DNA from 2 places in the Corynebacterium testudinoris genome. Region 2 is predicted to be linked to the other one. Evidence: riboswitches for the same ligand, from Rfam matches in the RefSeq annotation. Region 2 holds a riboswitch; the other holds the start of a gene.
What was found. Region 2 has a riboswitch for cyclic di-AMP ahead of CTEST_RS03450 (resuscitation-promoting factor Rpf1 domain-containing protein). Riboswitches for the same ligand answer to the same signal wherever they lie in the genome.
Positions count from the first base shown of each region.

Region 1: another riboswitch for cyclic di-AMP. It lies ahead of CTEST_RS08975 (NlpC/P60 family protein); the one in region 2 lies ahead of CTEST_RS03450 (resuscitation-promoting factor Rpf1 domain-containing protein).

Region 1 covers NZ_CP011545.1:1,872,775-1,887,027, forward strand. Annotated here, with positions in the region: gene CTEST_RS08950 (acyltransferase family protein) at 1-55, opposite strand, end outside; gene CTEST_RS08955 (lysophospholipid acyltransferase family protein) at 151-891, opposite strand; gene CTEST_RS08960 (ROK family protein) at 920-1,885, opposite strand; gene CTEST_RS08965 (glycosyltransferase family 4 protein) at 1,968-3,104, opposite strand; gene CTEST_RS08970 (C40 family peptidase) at 3,109-4,095, opposite strand; gene CTEST_RS08975 (NlpC/P60 family protein) at 4,344-4,964, opposite strand; cyclic di-AMP (ydaO/yuaA leader) riboswitch at 4,976-5,165, opposite strand; gene qcrB (cytochrome bc1 complex cytochrome b subunit) at 5,837-7,465, opposite strand; gene qcrA (cytochrome bc1 complex Rieske iron-sulfur subunit) at 7,465-8,682, opposite strand; gene qcrC (cytochrome bc1 complex diheme cytochrome c subunit) at 8,679-9,569, opposite strand; gene ctaE (aa3-type cytochrome oxidase subunit III) at 9,640-10,254, opposite strand; gene ctaF (aa3-type cytochrome oxidase subunit IV) at 10,777-11,208, opposite strand; gene ctaC (aa3-type cytochrome oxidase subunit II) at 11,224-12,318, opposite strand; gene asnB (asparagine synthase (glutamine-hydrolyzing)) at 12,727-14,253, shown strand, end outside.
Region 2 covers NZ_CP011545.1:701,375-715,627, forward strand. Annotated here, with positions in the region: gene CTEST_RS03440 (helicase-associated domain-containing protein) at 1-1,060, opposite strand, end outside; gene CTEST_RS03445 (hypothetical protein) at 1,126-1,317, shown strand; gene CTEST_RS03450 (resuscitation-promoting factor Rpf1 domain-containing protein) at 1,586-2,188, opposite strand; cyclic di-AMP (ydaO/yuaA leader) riboswitch at 2,200-2,378, opposite strand; gene CTEST_RS03455 (cold-shock protein) at 2,705-3,088, shown strand; gene CTEST_RS03460 (DUF2771 domain-containing protein) at 3,106-3,633, opposite strand; gene CTEST_RS03465 (glutaminyl-peptide cyclotransferase) at 3,645-4,448, opposite strand; gene CTEST_RS03470 (DUF3027 domain-containing protein) at 4,469-5,152, shown strand; gene CTEST_RS03475 (aminotransferase class IV) at 5,149-5,853, opposite strand; gene CTEST_RS03480 (NCS2 family permease) at 5,968-7,431, shown strand; gene CTEST_RS03485 (TrmH family RNA methyltransferase) at 7,435-8,253, shown strand; gene CTEST_RS03490 (DUF6928 family protein) at 8,272-9,096, opposite strand; gene sepH (septation protein SepH) at 9,099-9,986, opposite strand; gene serC (phosphoserine transaminase) at 10,086-11,216, opposite strand; gene CTEST_RS03505 (citrate synthase) at 11,740-13,032, shown strand; gene CTEST_RS03510 (FKBP-type peptidyl-prolyl cis-trans isomerase) at 13,135-13,494, shown strand; gene CTEST_RS03515 (NAD(P)-dependent malic enzyme) at 13,508-14,253, opposite strand, start outside.

The sequences.
Region 1 (14,253 bases), 1.2 Mb from region 2:
AGAGTCCTTTGGCGATGTCTGGCCAGTCGAGGCGTTGCTGGGCGCTCGATGTCATACCCATCACCCCACGTTGATAACTAAATTCACTAGAGTAGCTCTTAACAATTCACCGATCTACTCTATCCGGGGTGGTGGCGGCGCACAAACAGGTTAGCGCGAGTTAGGTTCGGCTCCGTAGGGGTATCCATGGCCCGCTGCCAGGGATTCTTTGACGTCGGAGGCGTAAACATCCACATAGGGTTCGCCGGCCATGTCGGACAAAATCGCCATGACGTGATCGGTGAGAGGGCGGCTGGCCTCGCGCGAATCGGGGTCGATGCCGAGGGAGGCGACGTAGCCGCGGGCGTCGATAGGCTCGCCAACTTTCATCCGCACCTTCGCCGGACGGGGGACCCACGTGCCAATGGGATTGGCATTGCGGGCCCCGATCATGGCGACGGGAACGATGTCGACGTGATTGGCCAGTGCGATGCGCGCCATGCCCGTGCGGCCCTTGTAAATCCGGCCATCGGGCGACCGCGTGCCCTCGGGATAGATAGCGAAGATCTCACCCTTGTCCAGAATGCGGGTCGCCGCCTCCAGGGTGGCATCACCCGCATTCGAGGCCTTGCGGTCCACGGGCACCTGGGCGGTGGCTTTGAAGAACCAACGCTGGACCGCTCCGAGCACGCCGGTGTTGGTGAAGTACTCCGACTTGGCGGGGAACGTCACCTCACGGGGGCACACCGCGGGGAAGTAAAAGGAGTCCATCACGGACTGGTGGTTGGAGGCGATGACGACGGGGCCGGTGGCCGGAATGTTCTCCAGGCCGGTGACCTCCACGCGGTTCCAGACCTTCAGTGCCGGGCCGATCAGCACGTTCCGAAACATCCAGTACCACTTGTTGCTCATATCTACTCCCGGGTTTGTCGCCTGATAATTAGTATTGTTCCAGCTGGCGGGCCAGGTCAGCCACGCCAATCATACCCGCATCCGCTCCGAGCTCTGCCCGCGAAACGGTAGGCAGTGGGCGGTGTCCAGCGCCGACGATCTTGCCCGCCATGTGTGAGGCAGCCTGGTCGAGGTAGAGGTCGGCGTCACGGGATACGCCCCCACCGACGATGATCATGGCCGGGTCGAGCACATCTTGGACGATGGCCAACCCTTCCCCCACCCACCGGGCGAAGTTTTCCACCGTGGCGGCGCCTAGTGGATCGCCAAGGCGGGCCGCCTCCATCACCATGTGGCCGCTGACCTTGTCCCGATCGGCGAGGATCGCCTGGTAAAGCGGGCTGTCCTCGGCGTTGACCGTTCCGGCTAAATCTACTGCGGTATCAACCAAAGCGGTGCCGGAGGCGTAGCGCTCCAAACATCCATGTTTCCCGCAGGAGCATTCCCGCCCGCCCTGGACGACGGTGAGGTGGCCGAATTCGGGTGCGGTGCCAAACGCCCCGCGGAACAAAGTGCCGTTGATCATCAAGGCTGCCCCAATGCCGGTGCCCAGAGCGAAGAACACCCAGATCCCGGCGCCCTGTGCCGCGCCGAAGCGATATTCCCCCCAGGCGGCGGAGTTGGCATCGTGCTCGAGGCGCACCGGCAGCCCCAGGCGATCGGACAGGATGTGTCGGACGGGGGCGTCCCGCCAGGGCAGGTGCGGGGCGAACCTGACAACTTCGCATTCGGGATCCAGGAAGCCAGCCACCGCCAGACCCACCGCCGCGATGTCATGATCGCGGCGCAGATCTGCCACGATGGCGACGATGGTGTCTTCCAGCTCGGAGGCCACCATTGGCGTGGCGGCTACCCGAATGTCGGTGATTGTCCCCTGCTCATCAACCACTCCCGCCCGGATGTTGGTTCCTCCGATATCGAAGCCGACCGTCACGCGGGGCGGGGTGGAATTCATCGGGGCACCTTCATCAAACGGGAAGCTGGTTGGACGCACACTAGTGCAGTCAGGAAAGTATATCGGGGTGAGCAGAAGACAGTCACATTGGTTGGATCACGCGGCGTAGGCGCTGGCCCATGATCTGCCATGTCCAGTGCTTTTCGACGTTCGCGCGGCCCGCCGCCCCCATTCCCTCCCGGCGCTCAGCGTCCCCCAGGAGATCCTGCAGGGCGCCCGCCACGGCGGTCAGGTCTCGGCCATCGACAACGATTCCGGTGTCCGGAGTCACGGTCTCCGGTGCCCCGCCGGAGGTGCCCGCCACCACGGGCACCCCGCTGGCTTGCGCCTCCAGGTAGACGATCCCCAGGCCCTCCACATCGAGGCCTTTGCCTCGGGTGCGGGCGGGCATAGCAAACACATCTGCCGCCGCTAGGACTGCGCGCATGCGGGCGAAGGGCAGCGACCCGGTGAAAACGACGAGGTCTTCTACCCCGCTGGCCTTGGCCAGCCGCCGCAGGCGGCGTTCGTCGCGCCCTCGGCCGACGATGAGCAATCGCATCGTCGGAAAGCGAGGGCGCAGCCGGGGAAGAACTCGAATGAGCTGGTCTTGCCCTTTACGTGGCACCAGCCGAGAGATACACACCACGACGGGCTGCTCGGCTGTGAGGTTGAATTCTGTTCGGGTGGCAGCACGCTCATCCGGCGTGGCAGGGGTGAACAAGTCACTATCGACGCCGGAGGGCAGATGCGCGAAGAGGGGGCGGCTGCCAAAGGCGGAGCGAAAGCGGCGCAACGTGTAATCAGAGATATAGGTGACAACATCGACCGTGTTGCCAATCCGCCGCAACACCTGGCGCGCCCCCGGGATCATCGACCACCCCACTTCGTGGCCATGAGTCGACGCGATGATTCTCCGGGCACCGGCCCGTCGGGCATTGTTGGCCATGACGGCCAGGGGGGCCGCCGCACCGAACCACACGGTATCGATGTTTTCTTCCGCGATGATCTCTTCCATGCGCTTGGCTGTCGCCGGGGTGGGCAGCATGACCTTCCGGGGCCACCGGATGACGGTGAAGGCCGCTTCCTCGTCGTAGGCAGCCGCCAAAGACGCCTCCTGCGTGGACGCGAACACCACGACCTCGGCTGGGTCTAGCGTCGCGACAAAGTCCCGCACATAAGACTGGATTCCCCCGACCGTGGGGGGAAAATCATTGGTGACTACAAGGGTGCGCGCCATCGAGCTAGAAACGCGCGGCGCCGGCCCACGGCATGGAATCAACCGACACGACCTGGACCGGGATGCCGTAATCCGAGGCATGGACGAGCTGCCCGTTGCCGATGTACATCCCGACGTGAGTCACGCCCGGGTAGTAACCAACGATGTCACCTGGCTGCAATTCCGACCGTGACACAGGAGTGCCACCAGCCAGCTGGGCCTGCGACGTCCGCGGGATGGACTTGCCCTGCTGCTGATAAGCCCAGTACATCAGACCCGAGCAATCGAACTGGCTCGGGCCAGCCGCACCCCAACCGTAGGGCGAACCAAGCTTGCTCAGCGCCGCGGACACGGCACCACTGCCCGCGAAGGATGCGATGTCCAAACCGGTGAGCGGGTTATTCTTCGCCATCCACCGGGCTCGATCCTCGGGGCTCAGGCCATTGACCTTGGCCTCAATCTCCTGCACCCGCGCCTTCAACTCTTCCTGTTGCTGTTCGAGCTCGCGCTTTTGCTGCTCCAACAGGGACTGCTGGAACCCAGCCTCCGCCAACGCCCGCGAGGCGTCAGTGTGCGCCTTGCCGGCCTTAGCGGTGGCGTCAGAGAGCTTCTCGACGGCCCGCTCAGTGTTACGCGTCAACGTAGCCAAATAAGCCGAACGGTCAATAGCATTTTGGGGGCTGCGCGCCGCGATCGCATTCGTTACCGGATCAATCATCGCACCGCGGTACTTAGCGCCCGCAATATCATTGACCTGACCTTGGTACGCCTGCTCGGCTTCCTGAGCCACTCGCGCCCGTTCGTGGGCCGCGTCCGCGTCGCCCCGGAGGGCATCGAGGTGCTGCTGGCTCTCCTCGATGTCGACCTCGAGCTGCTTCACCTCTTCGCTTTGGCTGGTGGCCTCGTGGGAAATCTCATCCATCGCAGCGATAAGCGTATCGACGTCGTCGCCCCACGCGGTCGGCGCCATCGACGACAATGCCACTCCCGAGGTCAGCAACGTGACCGCCATAACGCTGGCAGCGACGGTGCGGAAACGACGATTGACGTGCAGACGAAGAGACAAGGGAACGCTTTCTACCACGGGGTTAAACACAAAGGACGTTCCCACTATAAGCCCTCCCTGAGGATGCATTGCTACCTGCCAAGTAAGTAGTGACTCTAGCGACGAATGTGACCAATGTGCTCTGCCGGATGGACCTCAGAATCAACAACGCCGCCCCAGAGAACAGGCTCGGGAGCGGCGTCGTGCGGTGCGACTTAGAAGCGCACTGCCGAGTGGATCGGCATGTAGTTCAGGGGACGCTCGGAGACCGGGGTGCCGGAGCCGAGGGCGTCGATGATCATTCCGTTGCCGGCGTAGATGCCGACGTGCGAAGCGCCACCGTAGTAGGCGATGACATCGCCGGGCTGCAGGGAGTCCAAGGAGACCTGCTGGCCGGCAGAAGCCTGAGCCTGAGAGGTGCGCGGGATGGACTTGCCGACCTGCTGGTAGGCCCAGGAGGTCAGGCCGGAGCAGTCGAAGGCGTTCGGGCCGACAGCACCCCAGCTATAGGGAGCGCCAATCTTCGAACGGGCAGCGGCAACGATGGCTTCGCCTGCGGAATTCGAGGAGGATGCAGCGATCGGGTTGGGAACGTTAGCGGTGAAGTTATCAACCTCGGCCTGCAGGTTCGGGATGAACTGCTGTGCAACGGGGTTGGCCTGAATGCCAGGCACGGCGTCGAGACCCTGAACGTTGAAACGGATGTCCGTGTTCGGGATCGCGACCTCGACTGCGTTAGCAGCGCCGGGGGACAGAAGGGTTGCGCCCATCACGACGGCAGATGCGGTCGCTGCGCGACGGGTGGCGGTCTTGCTGATACGGCGGTGCTTTGCCATGGATATTTCTCCAAATCTTCCTGTGCGCCTACCGGGTTAGCTGTCGGGTTGGGAGACGGAAGCTTCCCTACCCCACTCCACGGCGATCAGATCGCCGCTCTTGCGGGAATTCACCCCAGATGAATGCTGGTGGTTCCCCGGCTCCTTTCCATGAACTCCCCTAGAGGATTGCCCGTGGATCGGATTAGGCTTGGTGTTTTCAGTTCACATCATGTGGCTGCTTCATGGTGAAGCACCTCAATGTCTCAATCAGGTTACGAAACAACAACGAAAGTTGTCCAACCCGCGGCCCGATCTGGGGATGTTATGAAGCCGTTATCAAGCTGTCGAGACAATCTCCCCTCGCTGTCATCTCACGGATACCGGCCAACAAGGAGCTCGGAGCGGCCGGTCGATATTGCCACTACCTGGCACAACCCGCCCGATCAACCCTGGCGATCGACTATCGTTCCACCCCGAAAGCACCTACCGGCAACACAGTGCAAACGATTATTGTGATCCCGCTCACACCCCTAGGGGGTTGGCCCCATGCGTCCCGCGAGTCACAAATATAACGGACCTTTGTCGCCTTCACCCCTAGGGGTGACGCATCAGTCAGGGGACTAAAGAGGCCGACCTCCATCCGCACATCACCACTACTGCCACGAGCACTCATCTTGGAGAGCTGCAGAGTCCCGGTGCCATGCCGGGACTCCAAAACCCGCACTTCCTAACAATTCCGGGGTCAATCTCCTCTCCCACCCCAACAAGTTGTTAGGAAGTGCGGGTTTTCATCGACCCAGTGGGCCTGAGGGACGCAAAGAAGGAGCCCGGCACCCCCAGGTATTTGGGTGCCGGGCTCCTCTTGTGAGCGCAGGGTTGTTCAGGAACTACTAGTCGTGCAGACCCTTGTCGCGGTCAGCCTCTCGATTGGCCTCCTGCAGCTTCTCGAACATGGCCTTCTCTTCAGCTTCATTCTCGTGGTGAATGGAGTCGAGACGATCCGTGACGTCCTGCGGGTCGGGGCTGAAGGCACCGCCGCGGGAGACGACATCGGCGAAGCCGAGCTCGTTCATCTGCTTCGGGACGCGGGCGCCGGCGTACGGCAACGGCACCGGGTGTCCGTGAGAGTCGACCGGGCCGAGCGGCTGGTGGATCTCAACGAAGGCACCGTTCGGCATCTGCTTGATGACACCGGTTTCGATACCGTGCTCCAGGACCTCACGGTCGGAGCGCTGCAGACCAACACAGATGCGGTGGGTGATGTAGTAAGCCAACGGCGGCAGGATGATGATGCCGATTCGGCCAACCCAGGTCATTGCGTTCAGCGAGATCTGGAAGAAGTGAGCCACATGGTCGTTACCACCAGAGATGGTCACCAGCATGAAGAACACGATCGACATGACGCCGATGCCGGTGCGGACCGGAACATCGCGCGGACGCTGCAGCAAGTTGTGGTGAGCGTCATCGCCGGTGGCCTTCTTCTCAATCCACGGGTAAGCGAACAGTGCCACGACCATCAGACCACAGACCAGGGCAACCCAGAAGGCGGAAGGAATGGTGTAGTTGCCGAGGTAGAGCTCCCACGCCGGCATGACACGGGCGACTCCGTCCGTCCACAGCATGTACACGTCAGGCTGCGAGCCTGCAGAGACCTGCGAGGGGTTGTACGGGCCGATCGTCCAGATGGCGTTGATGGTGGTCAGACCAGACATGAGGGCCAGGACGCCAGCGGTCAGGAGGCCGAAGCCAATGGCCTTGGTGGCGAACAGCGGCATGATACGGATGCCCACAACGTTGTTCTCGGTGCGGCCAGCGCCCGGGAACTGGGTGTGCTTCTGGTACCAGACCAGCGCCAAGTGAGCAGCAATCAAGCCGAGGATGATGCCCGGGATGATGAGCACGTGCGCGATGTAGAAACGGTCGAGCATGAGGTCCGACGGGAAGTCACCGCCGAAGATCAGCCAGTGCAGCCACGTACCGATGATCGGGAGACCAACGATGATGGCGGACATGATGCGCAGGCCGACACCGGAGAGCAGGTCGTCCGGGAGGGAGTAACCCATGAAGCCTTCGGCCATGCCGAGGATGATGAGGGTGCAGCCGATGATCCAGTTGGCCTCACGCGGGCGTCGGAAAGCACCGGTGAAGAAGACGCGCAACATGTGCACGACCATGGACATCATGAACATCAGTGCAGCCCAGTGGTGCATCTGGCGGACGAAGAGTCCACCGCGGACCTCGAAGGAGATGTCCAACGCGGTTGCGTAGGCGCGAGACATTTCCACACCGTTGAGCGGCAGGTACGCGCCGTCGTAGATCACCTTGGTGATCGACGGATCGAAGAAGAGCGCCAGGTACACACCGGTCAGCAGCAGAATGATGAAGCTGTACAGCGCCATCTCTCCGAGCATGAACGACCAGTGGGTCGGGAACACCTTGTTCAGCTGCGGGCGAATGAGGCCCGAGATGGTGTATCGGGAATCGATGTTATTGCCAGCTTGGGCAAGTTTGTTGCTCATTATGACTTACGCTCCCAGAATGCCGGGCCGACGGGCTCAATGAAGTTACCCTTTGCCACCAAGTAGCCGTCTTCATCGACAGTGATCGGCAGCTGCGGAAGTGCACGGGCGGCCGGACCGAAGACCGGCTTTCCGTACTGCAGTGCGTCGAACTGCGACTGGTGGCAGGGGCAAAGAATGCGGTTGGTCTGAGCCTCGTAGAGAGAGGTCGGGCAACCGATGTGAGTACAGATCTTCGAGTAGGCGTAGTAGTCGCCGTAGTGGAAGGACTCCTGGCCCTCGCGCTCGATTGCACGCTCAGCATCAGCGGAACGCAGGCGAATGAGCATGACGGAGTTACGAGGCCCGTGGATCGAGTGCATTTGGTTCTCGTACACGTCGCGGGTCGGATCGTAGATATCGCCGTCGTTGCAGTCGCCCTCGGTGAGCGGGTAGACGGTTTCCATGCCACCAGCGTCGAGGTCCTCCGGGCGAACACGGACCAGGCGGGACACACCAGCGGTGACCCAGTGAGTACCGGAGTCCCCCTTGTGCTCCTCGGCGATGGCTCCAGTGTCGCGGGCGAGGTAGAGCTTGACGCCCTCGTCGTGCAGGGTCCAACCCGAGGTCCACAGGGTGCCGTCACCCATGATGCCCAGCTCGCCCCGCTTCCACGGGTTCTTGATCATGCCACCCAGCGGAGCGGCAACGACCAGACCGAAAAGGACAGCGGCTCCGCCGAACAGGCCCTGCAGCGCTTTACGACGTCCGAGGGTGGAGGTCTCCCACGAGTCATTCAGCAATGCCGTGATGGTGCGACGATCAACCTCTTCCGAGGGGCCGTCATGACGGCGCTGCACCGAAATCTCTTCGGGGACAATCTTCTTCACGTAGAGAACGACCGCCATACCCAGCGCAATGATGGACAGACCGGAGGTCAAGCCCAGCAGCGGCGTGTAGAAGGTATGGAAGAGGTGACCCTCCTCGCCGAGGTTCTTAAACTCCCACGGCCAGAAGATGTAAACGCCGAGGAAGGCGATAGCCGCCACAATGGCGATGCCGAGCCAAATAGCGACGCTGCGAGATGCGCGCTTTTCGGCCGGGTCGTTTGGTACCGGGAAGCGCGCCTTGCGGTACGCAACGGTAACGCCGTCGAGCTCAGTGCCCAGGCGGGCCAGCTCGTCGTTGCTCATCGCGTTGAGTTCCTGCTTGGTGTACTTCTTTTTGTCGTTGCTCATGAGCGCGATCCAATCCACATAGCGGCTGCACCGACGAGGGTGATGCCGATGAACCACATAGCCATACCTTCAGAGACGGGGCCGAGGCCGCCGAGGCTCCAGCCACCGGGAGACGGGGTCTCCTTGGAGGCCTTGATGAAGGCAATGATGTCCTTCTTCTCGTCGGCAGAGAGCTGACGATCAGAGAACTTAGGCATGTTCTGCGGGCCGGTCAGCATCGCCTGGTAGATCTCCTGCTCATTCGCAGGATCCAGGGTCGGAGCGTACTTACCGGAGGACAGCGCGCCGCCACGACCGGTGAAGTTGTGGCACGAAGCGCAGTTGAGGCGGAAGAGCTCGCCACCACGGGCGATATCCTGCGCATCAATTTGGCCGTTGTAGTTGGCTCCACGGAGATCCTCCATGGCGATGGTGCCGTCCGCGTTGTACACGAGCTCAGGGCCACCACCGTTGGCTGCCACGTAGGCCGCCATAGCGAGGGTCTGCTGCTCGGTGTAACGAGGAGTCTTACGCTCTGCCTGAGCGTCGTTCGACATCATCGGCATGCGGCCGGAGTGAACCTGGAAGTAAACGGCACCTTCGCCGGTGCCGATAAGAGACGGTCCGCGATCCGGGACGCCCTGCAGGTTTGCGCCATGGCAGGTGATGCAAGCCAGATTGTAGAGGTCCTTGCCCTCTTGGATCAGAGCCTGATCATCACGCTGTGCGGTTGCCACCTGAGCGTCCGGGGTGAGCGCGGTCGCGAGAAGACCCGCGCCGGTCAGGCCCAGGGTCAAAGCGAAGGCGCCCGCGATCAGTCGGCGCGCTTTGCGCCGACTGCGGACCTTCTTGGCCGAGGAAGTCGACGTGTTGTCGTCCGCGGCTGCGGTATTAGGAGTGTTTTCCATCAGTTTCCCTTTTGAAAATCGTGAACGGAAAGTGAAGGGCTGTAGGCCGAGTAGCTCGGCTGACTACGGCCTACTGGACTAGGTACAAAGTGATGAAGACGCCGATCCAGATAACGTCGACGAAGTGCCAGTAGTACGACACCACCATGGCCGCAGTGGCCTGTGCCGGCGTGAACTTGGACTTTTGGAGACGGAGGAGGATCACGACGAACGCGATCACACCGGCCGTCACGTGGGCTGCGTGGAAGCCCGTAATGATGTAGAAAACAGAGCCAAAGACGCTGGACTGGATGGTCACACCGTGGTGGATCATCTCGTAGTACTCGAAGGACAGGAAGCCGAGGAAGGCCACTGCCAATGCCACGGTGATGGCAAACCAGCGTCGAAGACCGTATACGTCACCCCTTTCAGCTGCGAAGACGCCGAACTGTGCGGTGAAGGAGGAGACAACAAGGATCGTCGTAATGATGAATCCATAAGTCACGTTGAGGTGGGAAGTCTGATACTCCCAGTCTCCTGCCAAGCCATTCGCACGCGATGTGAAGTACATCGCGAACAGTCCGGCGAAGAACATCAATTCCTGCGACAGGAACACAATGGTGCCGACACTGACCATGTTGGGTCGGTTCAGTGCCGGAACACGCTGTGGTGCTGCCATACCTGGGTTTGAAACTGCGCTCGTCACGTATGTAAGTATGACGGGTCACAAGGTGGAAGTCACTTCATATCCCCCCGTCCGTAAAGCAGCTTTAGGAACGCGACCAGCGGTTTTGCAATGCGCCAAATTTCTTCAAGTTTTCTGCGTACCCCCGGGAACTTTTGCACCCTGCGAACCGACGAGGTATTCCTGCAGGTCATCTCCCCCACTCGTGCCCCTGACCCCTCAGGGACACTTGTTTCCGGCAACGATACCCGATGATTCGGTCCCGGTCTCGAGAACCGCATATTCGCCCAAAGAGATCTAAATCACAACAGTTGTCGCCGGTTTTGGGCGGTTTCCAACTTTCGGTTGACCCCCTCTGAACTGCGTCAACCCCGGGAAATTCGGCGCTTGGGCGCCCTCATTTCGTGCGCGGGAGCTGAGCTGGTGACGCCCAGAACCTCCCTTGGGCCGCGCATCGTAGGGACAGCACAAAACGGCACCTCCCCCGCTAGAGGGGAGGCGCCGTCAAGGATTGCGTGGAATGAAGACAGACTGGCTAAGAAGTTAGTGCTTTTCCTTGGGCAGGCCGTACTGAAGGTTGAGCATCGTTCCGGACCAGACGAGGAGCACAGCACCCAGGCCGATCATCCAGAAGTGCCAGAACGCGATGCCGAGACCGAGGACCGCGATGGAGCCTGCCATTGCGGCGGGCCAAATGGAGCTCGGCGAGAAGAAACCGAGGATGCCAGCCTTGTCAGCGACCTCTGCCTCTTCCCAGTCCTCGGGAACGATGTCCGTGCGACGCTCGGTGAACTGGATGTAACCAGCGAGCATGATGGCCAGACCGAAGGAGAGCACGAGGGCGACGATGCCGACCCACTCTGCACCGTAGAGGTACGCGTCATCTTGGACGTTGACCGTGGCGAAGATGTAGATCAAAGCCATGAGGCCGAGGAACGCGGAGATTCCGTACAGCAGTTTTGAGCTAGGATTCATTGCTTTTCTCCCCGCTTAGAGGTTGGCGTTGTTGTCGACCACGTTGTCGCCGTCCCAGGTCTGACGGGACGAGTTGAACGGGTGGGTGGAGACTGCGTACGGGGCCTGGCCGATCGACTCAAGTGCCGCAGAGTTCGGGGCATCAGGGTTGTCGATGCGGTACTGCATGTACGCACGGAAGTCGGCCGGAGAAACGGCACGCAGCTCGAAGTTCATCATCGAGTGGTAGGTGCCACACATCTCGGCACAGCGCCCGACGAAGGCGCCTTCCTCTTCGATGGCTTCAATCTGGAAGGCACGCTGCTGCTGGTTGGCCTCCGGGTGAGCGTAAGCATCACGCTTGAAGAGGAACTCCGGGATCCAGAAGGAGTGGGCGACGTCGCCGGAAGCCAGCTGGAACTCAATGGCAGTGTTGGTCGGGAGGACCAGAACCGGAACTTCCTCCGTGGTGCCCAGAGTCTCAATCTGGTTGAAGTGGAGGTAGGACTGGTCGCCCTTCGACATGCCGTGGATCGGGTTCGGGTTCTTCACCGTCTCCGGATCATCCACCTTCGACAGGTCCGCGAGGGCCTGGCGCTCAGCGTCTGCACCGTTGTACTCAGAGCCGGTCGGGCTCAGCTCAGCTGCGACGTTTTGGTAGCCGAACTTCCAGTTCCACTGGAATGCGGTCACGTCGACCGTCACCTGCGGATCCTTATCCAGGGCCACAACCTTGTGCTGAGTCTGAATGGTGAAGAAGAACAGCACCATGACGATGAAGATCGGCATGATGGTCAGCACCAGCTCAAGCGGAATGTTGTACTGCAGCTGCTTCGGGAACTCGCCCTTGCCCTTCTTCTCAGCCTTCTTAGCGCTCCAGCTGAAAACGGCCACCAGCATGAGAATCCACATGATGATGCCAATGATCCAGGCGGTAGCCCAGACCCAGACCCAGAAGTTGTACATGGCGGTAGCTTCCGGGGTGATACCCGTCGGCCAGCCCATGCCTAGAATCTTGCCGACGCTCTCTGGGGGCGCGACGTCACAACCGGCAAGCGTCAAGCCGCCGAGAGCCATCACACCGCCGAGACCCGCCTTACGAGCGAGACCGCGTTTTTTACGCTGTTCCACGTGTGTCTGCCTTCCTGTCCACACTAAATCCTTGAACACTGGTGAAGCATTCCTATCTCAGGAGGATAGTTCATCAACGGACCTCATCCGAGTGGTTTCACTTCCTCCGGGCAGGGCAATTGCCCACCAACGTCACATAAACCACTCAGGATGTTACAGCCCATGTGGGATAACCTCCGAAAGCAGCTGGACAGGCTCCTTCACTGGTGTAACCCAACTCACATTGACGAATTGCCCCCATCATCCGAAAGTATCCCTCCGTTAGGGTGCGAGTTCACCCCTTTCCCCATTTTCCCAGCCCTGCACCCTCGCGCCGCGACGCATCACAACACGGTGATTTAGCGCCGACTCCCCCTTCGGCCGTATCGTAGGGCCATCCACTTCTTATATATGAGGAGAATTTCTTAGATGTGTGGCTTTATTGGCTTGCTCACTAGCGGCGGCAACGCTGACGACTATGTTGCTGCGGTTACCCGCGCGTTACCGTGCGTGCGGCATCGCGGACCCGACGAAGCCGGCACCTGGAACGACGAGCACGCGGTGTTCGGATTCAACCGCCTGTCCATTGTGGACCTAGAGCACTCCCACCAGCCGCTCGTGTGGGGACCCCCGGAATCCCCCGAGCGCTACGCCCTTATCTTCAACGGCGAGATCTACAACTACCTCGAATTGCACGAAGAACTTGGCGCCGCCGGATGGCAGTTCAACACCAATGGCGACTCCGAGACAATCGTCGTGGGCTACCACCACTGGGGCGAAGAGGTCGTGGAGCACCTGCGCGGCATGTTCGCCTTCAGCATCTGGGACACCCAAGAGCAGGTGATGTTCAACGCTCGCGATCAGTTTGGCATCAAGCCGCTGTACTACGCCACCACTGAGGTTGGCACCGTCTTCGCCTCGGAAAAGAAATCAATTCTCGAGATGGCGCCCGAACTGGGTCTCGACCTCAGCCTTGACCAGCGGGCCATCGAACACTACGTCGACCTGCAATACGTGCCCGAGCCGGAGTCCCTCCACACGGCTATTCGCCGGGTGGAGTCCGGTTGCACGGTGACGCTGCGTCCGGGAGGGGAGGTCGTCGATAAGCGGTATTTCAAACCCACCTTCCCTGTGCAGACTGTCCCGAAGGGACAAGAGCAAGACCTATTCGATCGCATTGCCCGAGTGCTCGAGGACAGCGTAGAAAAGCACATGCGCGCCGACGTGACCGTCGGATCATTCCTGTCAGGCGGCATCGACTCGACCGCCATTGCCACGCTAGCCAAGCGCCACAACCCCAACCTGCTGACCTTCACCACCGGCTTCGAGCGCGAAGGCTACTCCGAGGTTGACGTGGCGGCGGAATCGGCGGCTGCAATCGGCGTCGAACACATCGTCAAGGTCGTCTCCCCCGAGGAATACGCCAACGCCATCCCGAAAATCATGTGGTACCTCGACGATCCGGTAGCCGACCCCTCGCTCGTGCCGCTCTACTTCGTGGCCCAAGAAGCCCGCAAACACGTCAAAGTCGTGCTCTCGGGCGAAGGCGCCGACGAACTCTTCGGCGGCTACACCATCTACAAGGAACCACTGTCACTCGCGCCCTTTGAAAAAATCCCCACTCCCCTACGCAAGGGACTGCGCCACCTCTCGCGAGTCCTACCCGACGGCATGAAGGGCAAATCGCTCCTCGAACGCGGCTCCCAGACCATGGAAGAGCGCTACTACGGCAACGCCCGCTCCTTCAACTTCGAACAAATGCAACGAGTCATCCCCTGGGCCAAGGAAGAATGGGACCACAAGGAAGTCACCGCTCCCATCTACGCCCAATCCCGCGACATGGACCCCGTCGCGCGGATGCAACACCTCGACTTGTTCACGTGGATGCGCGGCGACATCCTGGTCAAAGCCGACAAAATCAACATGGCCAACTCGCTCGAACTGCGCGTCCCCTTC
Region 2 (14,253 bases):
CATCCTTGTCGCCCACCAGCCAAGGAGCCCACGGGGAGTCAAGCCAACTGCGCAGGAGAGTGAGCCATTGCGTGCCAAGCTCCGCCTCCAGCCACTCATCGGCCGCCTGCGTAGGACCAAGCCCCTCCTCGCCCCGGCTCAGCAGCCGGGCGGCCGTGCCCAAGAAAACGAGCCGATTGATGTCGACCTCGGACACCCCGAGCTGGCGGGAGAGGGAGGCCGTGACCCGCACACCCACGCCGCCATCCTTGAGAAGTTCCACAGGGTGCTCGCCCAGCACATCCAGCAGTTGGCGCAGGTGGCGGGCGACCTCCAGCCCCGCGCCGGCGCCGATGGTGTCGGTGCGGTCTTGACCGCGGACGTCGATAAGCGATTCGCCGAGCACCCGAGGTGACGGGACCAGCGGCCGGGCAACGTGGGGACGGCCGAGGAGAGCGGCGCGAATGCGGCGCGGCAAGCGCACCGTGCCCGCATCGACGCGGGTGAGCAGGCCAGCTGCCAGGAGCTGCGGGATGGGATGAGCGGGATCAGCATCCGGGGCGGCATGCTTCGTCGTGCCGACGCCGCCGGAATGCAGCAACGTATCCACAATGGCGCGCTGCTGAGCCGGGAGATCCTCCGGGAGCGCGGGAGTCTCATTGTCCAACAGCTGCCAATCCTGCGGCAGCGACGGCATGGCCTCGGTGACCAGGAGCAGGGCTTCGGCACTACCGAAGAAGATGGCGAGGGCGAACAGCCTCTCCGTCGCTTCCCCAACCTGGGCTGGGGTGGCACTCGGGATCCGACGAGTGGCCTCCGCACCCAGCGCCGCGGAGCTGATCGGCTCCAGCTCCGCCCCGAGCTCAGCGGCCACCTCAACCAGTGCCAACTCCAGCGCCGTGACCGTTCGCAATGCCCGCCCCACTGACGCCCGCAACTGCAAACGCGCCGCCAAGGGGGTAATCCCTGGGGGGAGCGGCAAGACGACGTCGGGGCGCGCCGCGAGGAGGAAACTCAGCTCATCATCACTGCGCTGAGCCAGCCAGGTGCGGAAATCGGGGCGATCGGGGGTAGATGTCATGGTGTGGACGAGTTTAATGGCAGTTCAAGTTACTTTTTGTCCCCAGGTTTGCAAGAATGGACGGCATGGCAAACGTTGAGAAGAAGGGCTACGTCGATCCGGCCTGGCCGAAGAATATCCCTGAAGACGGTCACGTGGTGACTGAGTTGATCTCCAAGCTGGCTGGCGCGTCCAGCCCCTTCGGCGACGACACCGTGCTTCCGGTCCCGGCCGAGCAGCTCGGCTACGTCCACCCGTACACCCGCTACAACACTTAAGCGTTCTTTTCTCTCAACGCGGATCCCCCGCACCCCAGGCACGTTTGTGCTGGCTAGGGTGCGGGGGATTGGCGTGTCTGCGTCTCGCTGTTGATCGATGGTGGCGGGCAAACCCGCTTTCGCTAACAATTTCGGGGGTTCGGAAGTTGGTGAGATGCCAGAGTTGTTAGCGAGTGCGGGTTTCGGGGTCCGCCTGGAGCTGCCCGGGCTTGGCAAAACGAAGCCCCCGCACCAGTGGTGCGGGGGCTTGTCAGGCGTCTGGGGGAGTTTAGAGGCCCAGGGCCGGATCGATGATGTGGCGGTTGGCGCCGTAGAAAGCATCGAAGTTGCCGCGGTTGGCGTTGTAGGCAGCCTCCAGGCCGGAGGGGACCTGCACACCGAACTGGGCGAGGTTGGCCTGGATGGCGTTGTAGACGGCGTCGACAGCGAGGGCTTCGGAGGAAGCGCCGGCCTGCTCGACGATCTGCTGGACAGCGGCCGGGGCGTCGGCGGCAATGTTGCGCGGGGTCGGAGCGGAGTTCAGGCCCAGACGTGCAGAGCAGGACGGCCATGCGCCCCAGCCCTGGCCGGCGAGGGTGCGCTCGGCGACGGCGATCTGCTGCTCACGGGTGGCCTGGTAGGCGACGGGAGCGAACTCAGCGCCACCGTATGCGCGCCAGGTGGCCGGGGAGAACTGCAGGCCGCCGTGGTAGCCATTGCCGGAGTTGATCTGCCAGTTGCCGCCGGCCTCACACTGTGCGAGGCGGTCCCAATCGGAGTCGGGGGCAGCGGACGCGGTCGGGGAGAGCAGGGCGGCTGCTGCGCCGAAAGCGACGGTGGTGGCGGCGAACTTGGTGCCGATGGACGCGGTCTTGCGGGAATGACGTGCCATGTTAAAAGAAGTGTTCCTCTCATATTGACGCCTGCGAAGTGAGCTGTCGGGTTCGGGCGGAGGATCACTGTGCCCGGCCACGTTTGTGGCTTCACCCCGAGGGCGGATGCCCGTTGCGAAACTCTGGCTTAATAGAGGTCCGCGGTGGTTTCCCCGCTCCTGTCCACATGGAATTATTCACGTTTGTGGTGCACGACTGACGTGGTCTCTCGCCATCCTGGACAGGATTCGGCGTGGGAGGCGAGGGGTGGTGACCGACGCTGTGCCTGCCATGCAGAGTAACGGTTTATAACGGTTTAGTCACGCTCGACTCACAAGTCGGCTCTAATTTTTTCAGTTGCGGGGGTCCTGCAAAGGTTTTTTCCCAGGCCAGCCCCGCCAAACCCGGACAATGTGACGTGCGTCTCATTGTGTTGCGTCGGCCATGCCAACGGGTAGTGGAGCGCGCGTGATCAACGCCGACAGCGGGGTATACTCGTGCCTTCACGTGTTAAGCAAAAGAAAGTGGTGAGGATCGTGCCGATCGGCAAGGTGAAGTGGTACGACGCCGGAAAGGGCTTCGGATTCGTCTCCAACCCGGGGGATGAAGATGTCTACGTGGGCAAGCAGGTACTGCCCGAAGGCGTGGAGGAGTTAGTCGCTGGTCAGCGCATTGAGTTTGACTTCGCCGCTGGACGCCGCGGCCCGCAAGCCCTGCGCGTCAAAATTCTAGACTCCCCGCGCCGCCGCCCCGCCCACCGGCACAAGCCCGAAGAGCTATCCAGCATGATTTCGGACCTGCTCACCCTGCTGGAAAGCGATGTCCAGCCCGGCCTGGCCGCTGGCCGCTACCCGGACCGTAAGGTCGGCCGCCAGGTCGCTGAGATCCTCCGCGCTGTGGCCAAGGAGCTCGACGCCTAAACCCGGCTCACTGCTGGCTAGCTCATGGTGCTCAAGGACCACACCGTTGTATAAGGGGTTTCCTCCCCGGCGTCGTTGTGGCCGAGCATCACCGAGGAGACTTCGACGACCATGAGGCGGGGGCGCTCGGTGTTCTCGCCGATGGGGTCGGTGGAACCGGGGATTTCCACCTGTTGCGCATCATTGGCTGCGTGGAGTTGTTGGTCGTTGGCGGCCGGGTCATCATAAATCATGAGGACTTGCCAGTCGTGGTCGTAGATCGCTTCCGGGATGTCGAGCACGAGCGTGTCGTCGGGGCCGACGGCGAGGTTGGGGACCTCACCCTCGGGGCAGTCCACGCCCGGCTCGCACACGAGGTACGGGGAGATCTCGAGGGATGCGTCGCCGACCGTGGCCGTAATGGACACCTCTTGGGGCTGCGGGCCGGGGCGATTGTTCCACCAGTTCTGCAGCAAGACACCACCGACCAGCAGGATAACAACGGCAATCAGGAGAGCAAGGATCTGCAGCAGGGACTTCTGCCGCGCCTGTTTACGGGTGGCCATGGGTCCTTATCCTACCGTTGGGGCAGGAACTGGACCTCATACAGGTCGGGCCAGCGCTTGCCACTGAGTAGGAAATGATCGGTGCCGGGAATGTGCGCGATGCCGTTGAGGACGTTGTTGGGGTCGGGGAAGGAGTTGTCGGGGAGCCCGGAGGCGTCGATGGTGCCGGTGACGTGGCCGGTCGCGGCGTCGATACGCAGGATGTCGGTGGTGAGGAACACGTTGGCGTAGACCTCCCCGTCGACGCATTCGAGCTCATTGAGTTCGGAGACGTCGCGGTCGGCGCGGGTGACCACGGTGCGGGAGCGTTCCTCGAAGGTGTCGGGGTCGAGGTGGCGCAGCTCGTCGGTGCCGTCGGACATGATGAGCTCGTCCTCGAAGGAGCACAGCCCCCAGCCTTCGCCGGGGTAGGTGACCCGGTCGAGTTCGGCCAGCGTCTCGGCGTCGCGTTTGATGGCGATGCCGTTGCGCCAGGTCAATTGCCAGATGATGTCGCCGTGCCGGGTGATGCCTTCGCCGAAGAATCGGGGCTCGAGCGATGCGGAGGCGAGCTCGGTGCCCGCCATATCGCGGCGATAGATGCGCGATTCGTCCCACATGCCGGTGCCCACGAGGAGCGTGCCGTCGTCCTCCATCTCTAGGCCTTGGGTGTAGCTCAAGACGTCGAAAGGATAGGAGTCAATGATGTTGACTTCCAGCGGCTCAACGGCCAGGCCGGCCTTCTCCTTCGGTGCCGCGCAGGCGCCAAGGGCAAGGGCGGGAACCAGGATTAAAGAGAAGGCGGAAGCGACGACTCGGAGGCTCATGACCAACATTCTGCCCCAGATGGCCCATAATGAGGGGCGTGTCCCCAAGCAATCGCCGCCGGAAAACCAGCCCGCTTCTCGACGCCCGCGCAGTCGACCTCGCACGTACCGCACTGGAGGAGCTCGGGGACGGCGGGGTCGGCGACCACATCGGGGTCCAGGTGGTGGGGCATAACGTGGCCAACCACCGCTTCGCGGCGGATGTCCCCGGTTACAGCGGCTGGGAATGGAATGCGGTCCTGGCCTGCGCCTCCGGATCCAGGCACGTCACCATCAACGAAGTAGCGCTGGTCCCGGCGCCGAGCGGGGAAGCCCTCCAAGCCCCCGAATGGGTGCCGTGGGCCGATCGCATTCGGCCCGGCGATTTGGGCCCAGGTGATCTCATGCCGCCGGAGCCCGACGATCCGCGCCTCGATGCGGACGGTCAGCTCAGCGACCAGGGGTTGCGTGATGCCATGCAGCGCTGGCGCACCGGCGACTACGGCCCGACGAGCGAGTTCGCTGAAAAAGCCACCCTCGACTGCACGACGTGCGCGTTCTTCGTCCCCGTGGGCGATGTCATCGGCCCCAATTTCGGTGCCTGCGTCAACGAGTACTCCGCCGACGGCCACCTCGTCCACGCCAAGTACGGCTGCGGCGCGCACTCCCGCACCCCCGCTGACTCGCTTGTCGACGCCCCCGATGCCTACGACGACGAAGGCTTGATCTTCTAGACGCTGCTCGCCGACGCCCACATCCGCTCGTTGATCTCGCGGTGGGTGGGGGCGCCACCCCGCGGCAGGCCCGTGATCTGCGGAGGAAGGGTGGAACCGTACTCCATCCAGCCGGTGACGTTGCGGACCCCTTCGAGGGAACTCATCAGCCACGTTTCTTTGGTCCGAAGCTGATGCATGGGCAGACCTTGGGGATGCTCGACGACGTCAACCCCGGCGTCGATAAGCATGGCCAAGGTGGCGTCCAACGTGATGGACTGCGCGGCGCGGGGGTGCGCCGAAACGTGGGCGGTACCCCCGCTGAGGTAGAGGACGCTGGAGAAGATGCCGGAGATGATGTTGCCGCGGTCGTCGACAAGCAGCCCAGCATCAGCCCCCTGATTACGCACCCGCTGAAGCTGATGCACCTGCCACCCAAAGTCCGGGCCCTTGCGGGTCGGGCGGCGACGCTCATCACGAATGCCCTCCGCATCGACCACCACATCATCATTCGGCATGACCGCCGGGCGCAAGTCAACGGACACGGTAGACCCCACCACCTCGATGTGCGGGCGGAACACTCCGGGGCCGGCCGAGCGCAACGTAGCCAACACTTCTTCCTCGGCGGAAGGGTGAAAAGTCGTCTCAGTGCGCAGCCGACGCAGGTGGGCGTCGAGGTTGGCCACCCGACCGTCACGCATGAGGAAAGTTGTGGCGTACACGTAGCTCAGCTCCTTGGGATATCGCCCATGAATCTAGGCGAAGTTGTGTGGAAACGCGATTGAGTCCAAAATCAGGCCTTGGAATCATCACTTTTTGAACAGGGGAACCACACCATGACCGCTGGCGTGCACACGGCCCAAAACAGCAGCGCTTTGGACCGCTATTTTCACATCTCGGAACGAGGATCCACCGTCGGCACCGAGATCCGCGCCGGTGTGGTCACCTTCTTCGCGATGGCCTACATCGTCATCCTCAACCCGCTGATCATCGGCACCGTCGAAGACGTCAACGGCAACACCCTGGGCATCCCGCAGGTCGCGGCCGCCACCGCCCTGACCGCCGGCGTGATGACGATCGCCTTCGGCCTCATCGCCCGCTATCCCTTCGGCATCGCCGCTGGCCTGGGCCTGAACACGCTCGTTGCGGTCACCCTCGTCGCCAGCGAAGGCCTCACCTGGCCCGAGGCCATGGGCCTGGTCGTCATCGACGGAATCGTCATCGTCGTGCTCGCCGTCTCCGGCTTCCGCACCGCCGTGTTCCGCGCCATCCCGCAGTCGATGAAGGCCGCGATGGGCGTGGGCATTGGCATGTTCATCGCCATGATCGGGCTGGTTGACGCCGGCTTTGTTCGCCGCATCCCCGACGCCGCCGGCACCACCGTCCCCGTCGGCCTGGGTATCGACGGCTCCGTCGCCTCTTGGCCCACCCTCACCTTCGTCCTCGGCCTCATCATCTGCGGCTTCATGGTTGTCCGCCGCGTGCGCGGTGGCCTCTTCCTCGGCATCGTCGCCACCACCGTCATCGCGATGATCGTCGAGGCTCTCACCCATTCCGGCGCCTCCTTCGAAGACGGCCAGCCCAACCCCACCGGCTGGTCACTGGCCGTCCCCCTGATCCCGGACAGCTTCGGTGGCCTGCCGGATCTCTCCCTCGTCGGCGCCGTCGACCTCATTGGCGCCTTCACCCGCATCGGCGTGCTGGCCGCCTCGCTGCTGGTGTTCACCCTCGTCCTGGCCAACTTCTTCGACGCCATGGGCACCATGACCGCGCTGGGCAAGCAGGGCAACCTCGTCGGCGAGGACGGCGTGCTGCCGGACATGAAACGCGCCCTCGTCGTCGAAGGCTTCGGCGCCATCGTCGGCGGCGGCACCTCCACCTCGTCGGCTACCGTCTACGCCGACTCCTCCGCCGGCATCGCCGACGGCGCGCGCACCGGCCTGGCCAACATTGTCACCGGCGTGCTGTTCCTCCTGGCCATGTTCCTCACCCCGCTGTACGAAGTCGTGCCCATCGAGGCCGCCGCCCCCGTGCTCGTCATCGTCGGCGCCATGATGATCGCCCAGGTCACCGATATCGACTGGTCCAAGTTCCACATCGCCCTCCCGGCTTTCCTCACGATCGTCATCATGCCCTTTACCTACTCCATCGCCAACGGCATCGGCGTCGGCTTCATCGCTTTCTCCGTCATGGCCGTCGCGGCGGGCAAAGCCAAGGACGTCCACTGGATCATGTGGCTCGTCTCCGCCCTGTTTGTGCTCTTCTTCGGCATGGACCCGATCCTCCAGGCCCTTAACTAACCCATGCGCATTCGTATCGAGGACCCCGCCGATCCCCGGCTGGATGATGTCCGCGACCTCAAGAAATCCGACGGCCCCTCCCGCCGACTCGTCATCGCCGAAGGCCCCCTCGTCGTCGGCCGGCTACTCGAGTCACGGTTCCCGGTGCGCAGCATCGTCGGCTACGCCCGCAAGCTCGACACCTTCCTCGAATCCCACGAGGTCGATGACTCCATCCCCATCTTTGAGGTCACCCGCGACATGCTCACCGAGGTTGCTGGCTTCGACATGCACCGTGGCCTGCTCGCTGCCGCCGATCGCGCGCCGGAGCCCTCCGTGGAGTCCATCCTCGCCTCCGCCTCGACCATCGTCGTCCTCGAAGGCGTGGGGGACCACGAGAATATCGGCTCGCTGTTCCGCAACGCCGCGGGCATGGGCGCCGACGCCATGCTCTTCGGCAACGGCTGCGCCGATCCGCTCTACCGCCGCGTCGTCCGCGTATCCATGGGGCACGTCCTGCGCACCCCCTACGCCCACTTAGAAGGCACCTACACCACGTGGCAGCGCTCTCTGTCGCAGCTGCGTGAGGCCGGTTTCCATCTGGTGTCGCTCACTCCCGATCCCGCCGCCACCCACCTCGCGGACGCGCTTGTCGACGCCGCCGGGAACCCCCACCCCAAAGTCGCCCTCCTCGTCGGCTCCGAAGGCCCCGGCCTCACCGAACACGCAATGCGCGCCACCGACGTCCGCGCCCGGATCCCCATGGGGGCGGGCACGGACTCCCTCAACTTGGCTACGTCTGCGGCGATTGCCTTCTACGAGCGCGATCGCAGCCTGCGTTAGGCAGGCAGGGTGGTGGCCCTAGCCGCGATCGGTGTGGCGGAGTTTCTCGGCGAGGTAGGCGCGGGCGCTGCGCCACCGGCGGCTCACCGACCCACGGAAGCTCTGAACCGCCTCCGCGGAGGAATCGGCGAAGCGAACGAAAGAGTCTGACTGCTCCTTGTGCTCCTCATAATCGTCGTAGTCGCCCTCGGCGGGTTCCGGCGCGGGAGGCGGGATGACCCGCCCCTGGGGAGCATCGTTGAACTTCGGCTCCGGCCGCCCGTCAACGGCATAGGCCACCACCTGGATGTCCGGGCCCGTGGGGGAGACGTCGACGCCGATCCAGTGTCGTTGAGCTTCGTCCACCAGGTCGAGCGGCTCAAAAGGCAAAGAGATTCCGCCCATGGATTCCGCGCGCTCGCCGGCCCAAAAGGGTGACTCGAAAGGCTCCGGCAAGCCCACGTCCTCGTAGGTGCGCGTGCGGGTGGCACACAGCGAGCGCTTCAGCACCCCGCCGCGCCAATGCGCGAATCCTCCGTAGCCGCCTGGCCCCTGCGCGAAGGCGTAGACCTCGGCGGCGGGCACGGAGTCGAGCAGGCGGGGGCTGATCTCGGAGAGGACAGGGACGTCCGTGATCACCGTCTGCACGATGGTGATGCCGGGGAAACCGGCGATATAAAACTCACCCGAGGAGGCAGGGGCGGACCGGTTCAGCGGGAACTGCCCGATGGGCACGATGGGCCACGCCGGGTTGAGTTGGGCGAGATACTTGCGCCCATACCCTCGGTCGGCCTTGGGCTCCGCCTCGATGATGGTGGCTGGTTCGGCAGCTGTGACGAACCAGAGGGTGCACACGGACTCCATCGCTATCCGCGTGGGCGCTTCGTGTTGGTCCGCACCCCAAGCAGGACATCTTCCCAATGGGGGGTTACTGCTTTACGACGTCGCTTCGTCGTCGCCGCCGGCTTGTCCTCCGGGTCGGGGTGGCGCAGGAATTCCTCGCCCTCGGCGACTCCGTCGCCGTCGAAGTCCTGTTCTTCCGGCTCGTGCTCTTCTTCGTAGCGGTTGCCCCGCCCAACGGAGGTGAGGGTGCGCACGGGTTGGACAAAGTCCGGGTCGGTGAGGTCGGCGGCAATGGCGTTGCGAGCCTCAGCCGTGGAGGCAGAAGAGGCGTGGTTGCTGATGGTCCATTCGGCCTCATTGTCCGACAGACCCGCAGCCCAGCTCACGCGCACGACCCACTTGCCGGTGGGCTCGCGATAAGCATCCCACGAACTATCCGCGACGGATTGTCCGCGCGCGGCAAAAGCAGTGGCGAGGACCTCCCACAATGTCAGCTTGGCTGGGCCGTCCTCGCGGATGGGGTGGGCTTGCTTAGCCAGCTCCGCCATGCGCTGACGCTCCAAGATGACGGGGTGGGCAAAAGGCTCGACGCGGGATTCGGCCACACCCATTTCTTCGGCGAGATCAGCGATGCTCGCCCCACTGCGGATACGCCCTTGGATATCACGGGGGCGCATGGTCAACGGGGTGGTCAGCAGGGGATCCGGGGCGGGAATGGAGCGCTCAACCTCAACGACCGGCTCCTCGGGCTCCGGCTCCGCCGGAGCTTCTTCCGCGGCAGGGGGCAGGAGGGAGGCACGTGCGGCGTCGTCAAGCGAAGCGACCGCAATGAAGAACTGTTCGCCATCCTCGGCGCGCAACACCAAGGAGCTATCGGTTGAATCTTCATTGACGAGGAACAGCTCGCGCATGAGTTCTCCTTCGGGCCTGCGGGACTGATGCGTCCACCCTAACGCAGACATGCGCCGAACCGTGGCAGGTCCGGCGCATGTTGATGCGGGTCAACGGGCTTAAGCCTGAGCGACACCCGAGTCGAGGACGAAGTCGATGGCCTTGGTCAGCGTCTCCACATCCGCGGCATCAATGGCCGGGAACATGCCGATACGCAGCTGGTTGCGGCCCAGCTTGCGGTACGGCTCGACATCGATAATGCCATTGGCGCGCAACACCTTGGCCAGGACCGTGGCATCGACCGAATCAGCAAAGTCAATGGTGCCAACCACGAGGGAGCGCTTGGCCGGATCCGACACGTACGGCGTCGTCTCCTCCCGCGCCTCGGCCCAGTCGTACAGGGCATTCGAGGAAGCGGTAGTGCGGGCAACCATCCCGTCGAGGCCACCATTGGCATTCATCCACGACACCTGATCCTCCAGCATGAGCAGCGTAGACACGGCCGGAGTGTTGTAGGTCTGGTTCTTCCGCGAGTTCTCCACAGCCGTCTGCAGATCAAGGAACGCCGGGATGAACCGACCCGACTCCTTAATCCTGGCAATGCGCTCGATGGCCGCCGGAGACATCGCAGCCAACCAGATTCCGCCGTCGGACGCGAAGCACTTCTGCGGGGAGAAGTAGTAGACGTCCGTCTGAGAAATGTCGACCGGCAGGCCGCCGGCGCCGGAGGTGGCATCAATGACGACGAGGGAGCCGTCCGAGCCCTCAGGGCGCACGACCGGCACCATGGCGCCAGTGGAGGTCTCATTGTGAGCCCAACCAAGAACATCGACGCCCTCCATCGCCTGCGGAGCGGGTGCGTCACCGGCCGGGGCTTCGATGACGGTGGGATCTGCCAGCCACGGGGCCTGCTTGGCGGCCTTTGCAAACTTGGAAGAAAACTCGCCGTAAGAGAGGTGTCCCGACTTGTTCTCAATGAGCCCGAACGTGGCGGCATCCCAGAAGGCGGTGGCCCCACCCAGGGACAAAATAATCTCATAGCCCTCCGGCAGGGAGAAGAGGTCAGACAGGCCCTCGCGGATCGAACCGACGACATTTTTTACGGCGGGCTGGCGATGAGACGTGCCAATGATGGTCTCGGCGCCGTCGACGATTGCCTGGATCTGAGCAGGGCGGACCTTGGAAGGCCCGCAGCCGAAGCGGCCGTCAGCGGGGATGAGGTCGGTAGGAAGGGTGGGGAACTCACTCATAGGGAAGTTGTCCCTTTCATCAATCGGGGAGGGGAGTTGGGGGCTGGACCGACCATCACTCTAGTCTCTTATTGCTCAACACATAGACCTATCCTCGACCTATCCTCACGACTGGTGTGAACAAGGGTGATGGGGGTAATTTCCAGGGGGCGGGGGTACCACAACGTGGCAAAGTCACCGGGTGTGACCTGTATCGAAGAATCATGTTGCCCCCATCACATAATTTGCTAAACTGTGCTCTGATCCACCTTAAGCGGGGCAGCCAGCTTCAATTCTCGGAGCTGAAATGCCTTGTGGTGGGAGCACAACTTCCATGTGTCGTCAGCTCGGCCCCACCCTCCCATCAACGGGGAGGAAAGGGGCTGACAGGCGGCACGCTCAACGTGAAAGCGTCACCTAAGCTGATACATGACTCACCGTCATGATGGGACTACGGTGGGCATCACACCTCCATATGGTCCCCATCGGCGGTTGAACCCTCGACGCGGGGCAAGGTCGACTAGAGAAGTCTGAAAGGTACACAGTGGCTACTGACAACAATGACAAGGCCGTACTCCACTACCCGGGCGGCGAGTTCGAAATGGACATCATCAAGGCCACAGAAGGCAATGATGGTGTTGTCCTGGGCAAGATGTTGGCTGACACCGGCCTGGTGACCTTCGACCCGGGCTACGTCTCCACCGGTTCCTGCGAATCTGAGATCACCTACATTGACGGTGATAATGGCGTCCTGCGCCACCGTGGATACGACATCGCTGATCTGGCGGAAAACGCCACCTTCAACGAGGTGTCCTACCTGCTCATCAACGGTGAGCTGCCGACCGTCGAAGAACTGCACAAGTTCAACGATGATATCCGCCACCACACCCTGCTGGATGAGGACTTCAAGTCGCAGTTCAACGTCTTCCCCCGCAACGCGCACCCCATGTCGGTGCTCGCCTCCTCCGTCAACATTTTGTCGACGTACTACCAGGACGAGCTCGACCCGCTCAACGAAGAGCACCTGGACAAGGCCACCGTCCGCCTCATGGCCAAGGTGCCCATGCTGGCCGCTTACGCCTACCGCGCGTCCAAGGGCGCTCCGTACATGTACCCGGACAACTCCCTCAATGCCCGCGAGAACTTCCTGCGCATGATGTTCGGTTACCCGACCGAGCCCTACGAGGTTGACCCGATCATGGTCAAGGCCCTGGACAAGCTGCTCATCCTGCACGCTGACCACGAGCAGAACTGCTCCACCTCCACCGTCCGCATGATCGGTTCGGCACACGCCAACATGTTCGTCTCCATCGCCGGTGGCATCAACGCCCTCTCCGGCCCGCTGCACGGCGGCGCAAACCAGGCAGTCCTCGAGATGCTCGAGGAGATTGACGCCAACGGCGGCGACGCAACCGACTTCATGAACCGCGTGAAGAACAAGGAGAAGGGTGTCCGCCTCATGGGCTTCGGACACCGCGTCTACCGCAACTATGATCCGCGTGCAGCCATCGTCAAGGAGACCGCGCACGAGATCCTGGAGCACCTGGGCGGCGATCACCTCCTCGACCTGGCCATGAAGCTGGAAGAGATCGCCCTCAACGACGAGTACTTCATCTCCCGCAAGCTCTACCCGAACGTGGACTTCTACACCGGTCTCATCTACCGCGCCATGGGCTTCCCGACGGACTTCTTCACTGTCCTGTTCGCCATTGGTCGTCTCCCGGGCTGGATCGCTCACTACCGTGAGCAGCTCAAGACTTCCACCAAGATCAACCGCCCGCGCCAGATCTACACCGGCCAGAACCTGCGCACCCTCATCCCCCGCGAAGAGCGCTAAGACGCAGCTAAGCTGCGCCTAACTCAGCCGGGCACGACGACACCTCTCTATAATGGGGCCCGTTGTGCCCGGCTCGTTTATTTCTTAAGGAGACATTTCCACATGGAAAAGCCACAGATTGACACCCAGTCCGGACCTGCCCCCGAAGAATTGGTCGCCGTTGACCTCGTCGTCGGTGACGGCGATGAGGCCCAGCCCGGTGGCCTGGTCAAGGTGCACTACGTTGGCGTTGACTTCGAGTCCGGCCAGGAGTTTGACTCCTCTTGGGACCGCGGGGAAGCCATCGAGTTCCCGCTCAACGGGCTCATCGCCGGCTGGCAAGAAGGCATCCCCGGCATGAAGGTGGGCGGGCGTCGCCAGCTCACCATCCCGCCGGAGCTGGCCTACGGCCCGGCGGGTGGGGGACACCCGCTGTCCGGCCGCACCCTGGTGTTCGTCATCGACCTGCTCAGTGTCGGATAGTTCGTCGGAAAAGTTACTGAGCGTTTTCCCACGCGGCGGCGACCGCCTTGCTCACAGCAGGGGCAACGCGGGCGTCCAAGGGGGAGGGCACGATGTATTCCACATCGAGGTGCTCCTCCGCGACCTTGGCAATAGCTCGGGACGCCGCTAACTTCATGGCCGGAGTGATCCTGGTGGCTCCGGCCTGCAACGCCCCGTGGAAAATACCGGGGAACGCCAGGACATTATTAATCTGGTTCGGGAAGTCTGAGCGCCCCGTCGCCACCACGGCGCCGTAGCGGTGCGCCAGCTCCGGATCGATTTCCGGGTCCGGGTTGGCCAAGGAGAAGAGGATCGGCTCGGGCGCCATGCCCTTAAGAGCGTCCTCGGACACGTGCCCGCGGGACAGCCCAATGAAACAATCCGCGCCAGCGAGGGCGTCGGCGACCGAACCGGCCACCCCGCGGGGGTTGGTGGTGGCGGCGAGGTCCTGCTTGATCTCATTGAGGTCGTCGCGCCCGGCGTGGATGGTGCCGCGCGAGTCGAGCATGATGATGTCGGTGACACCGGCGTCGATAAGCATCTTTGCACACGCTACCCCGGCAGCACCCGCACCGGAGATGACGACCTTGAGGTCCTGCATGGTGCGGTCCAGCAGCTGGCACGCATTGCCCAGCGCGGCGGTGATGACGACGGCGGTGCCATGCTGATCGTCGTGCATGACGGGGATGTCCAGCGCCTCGATGAGGCGGCGTTCGATCTCGAAGCAGCGTGGGGCTG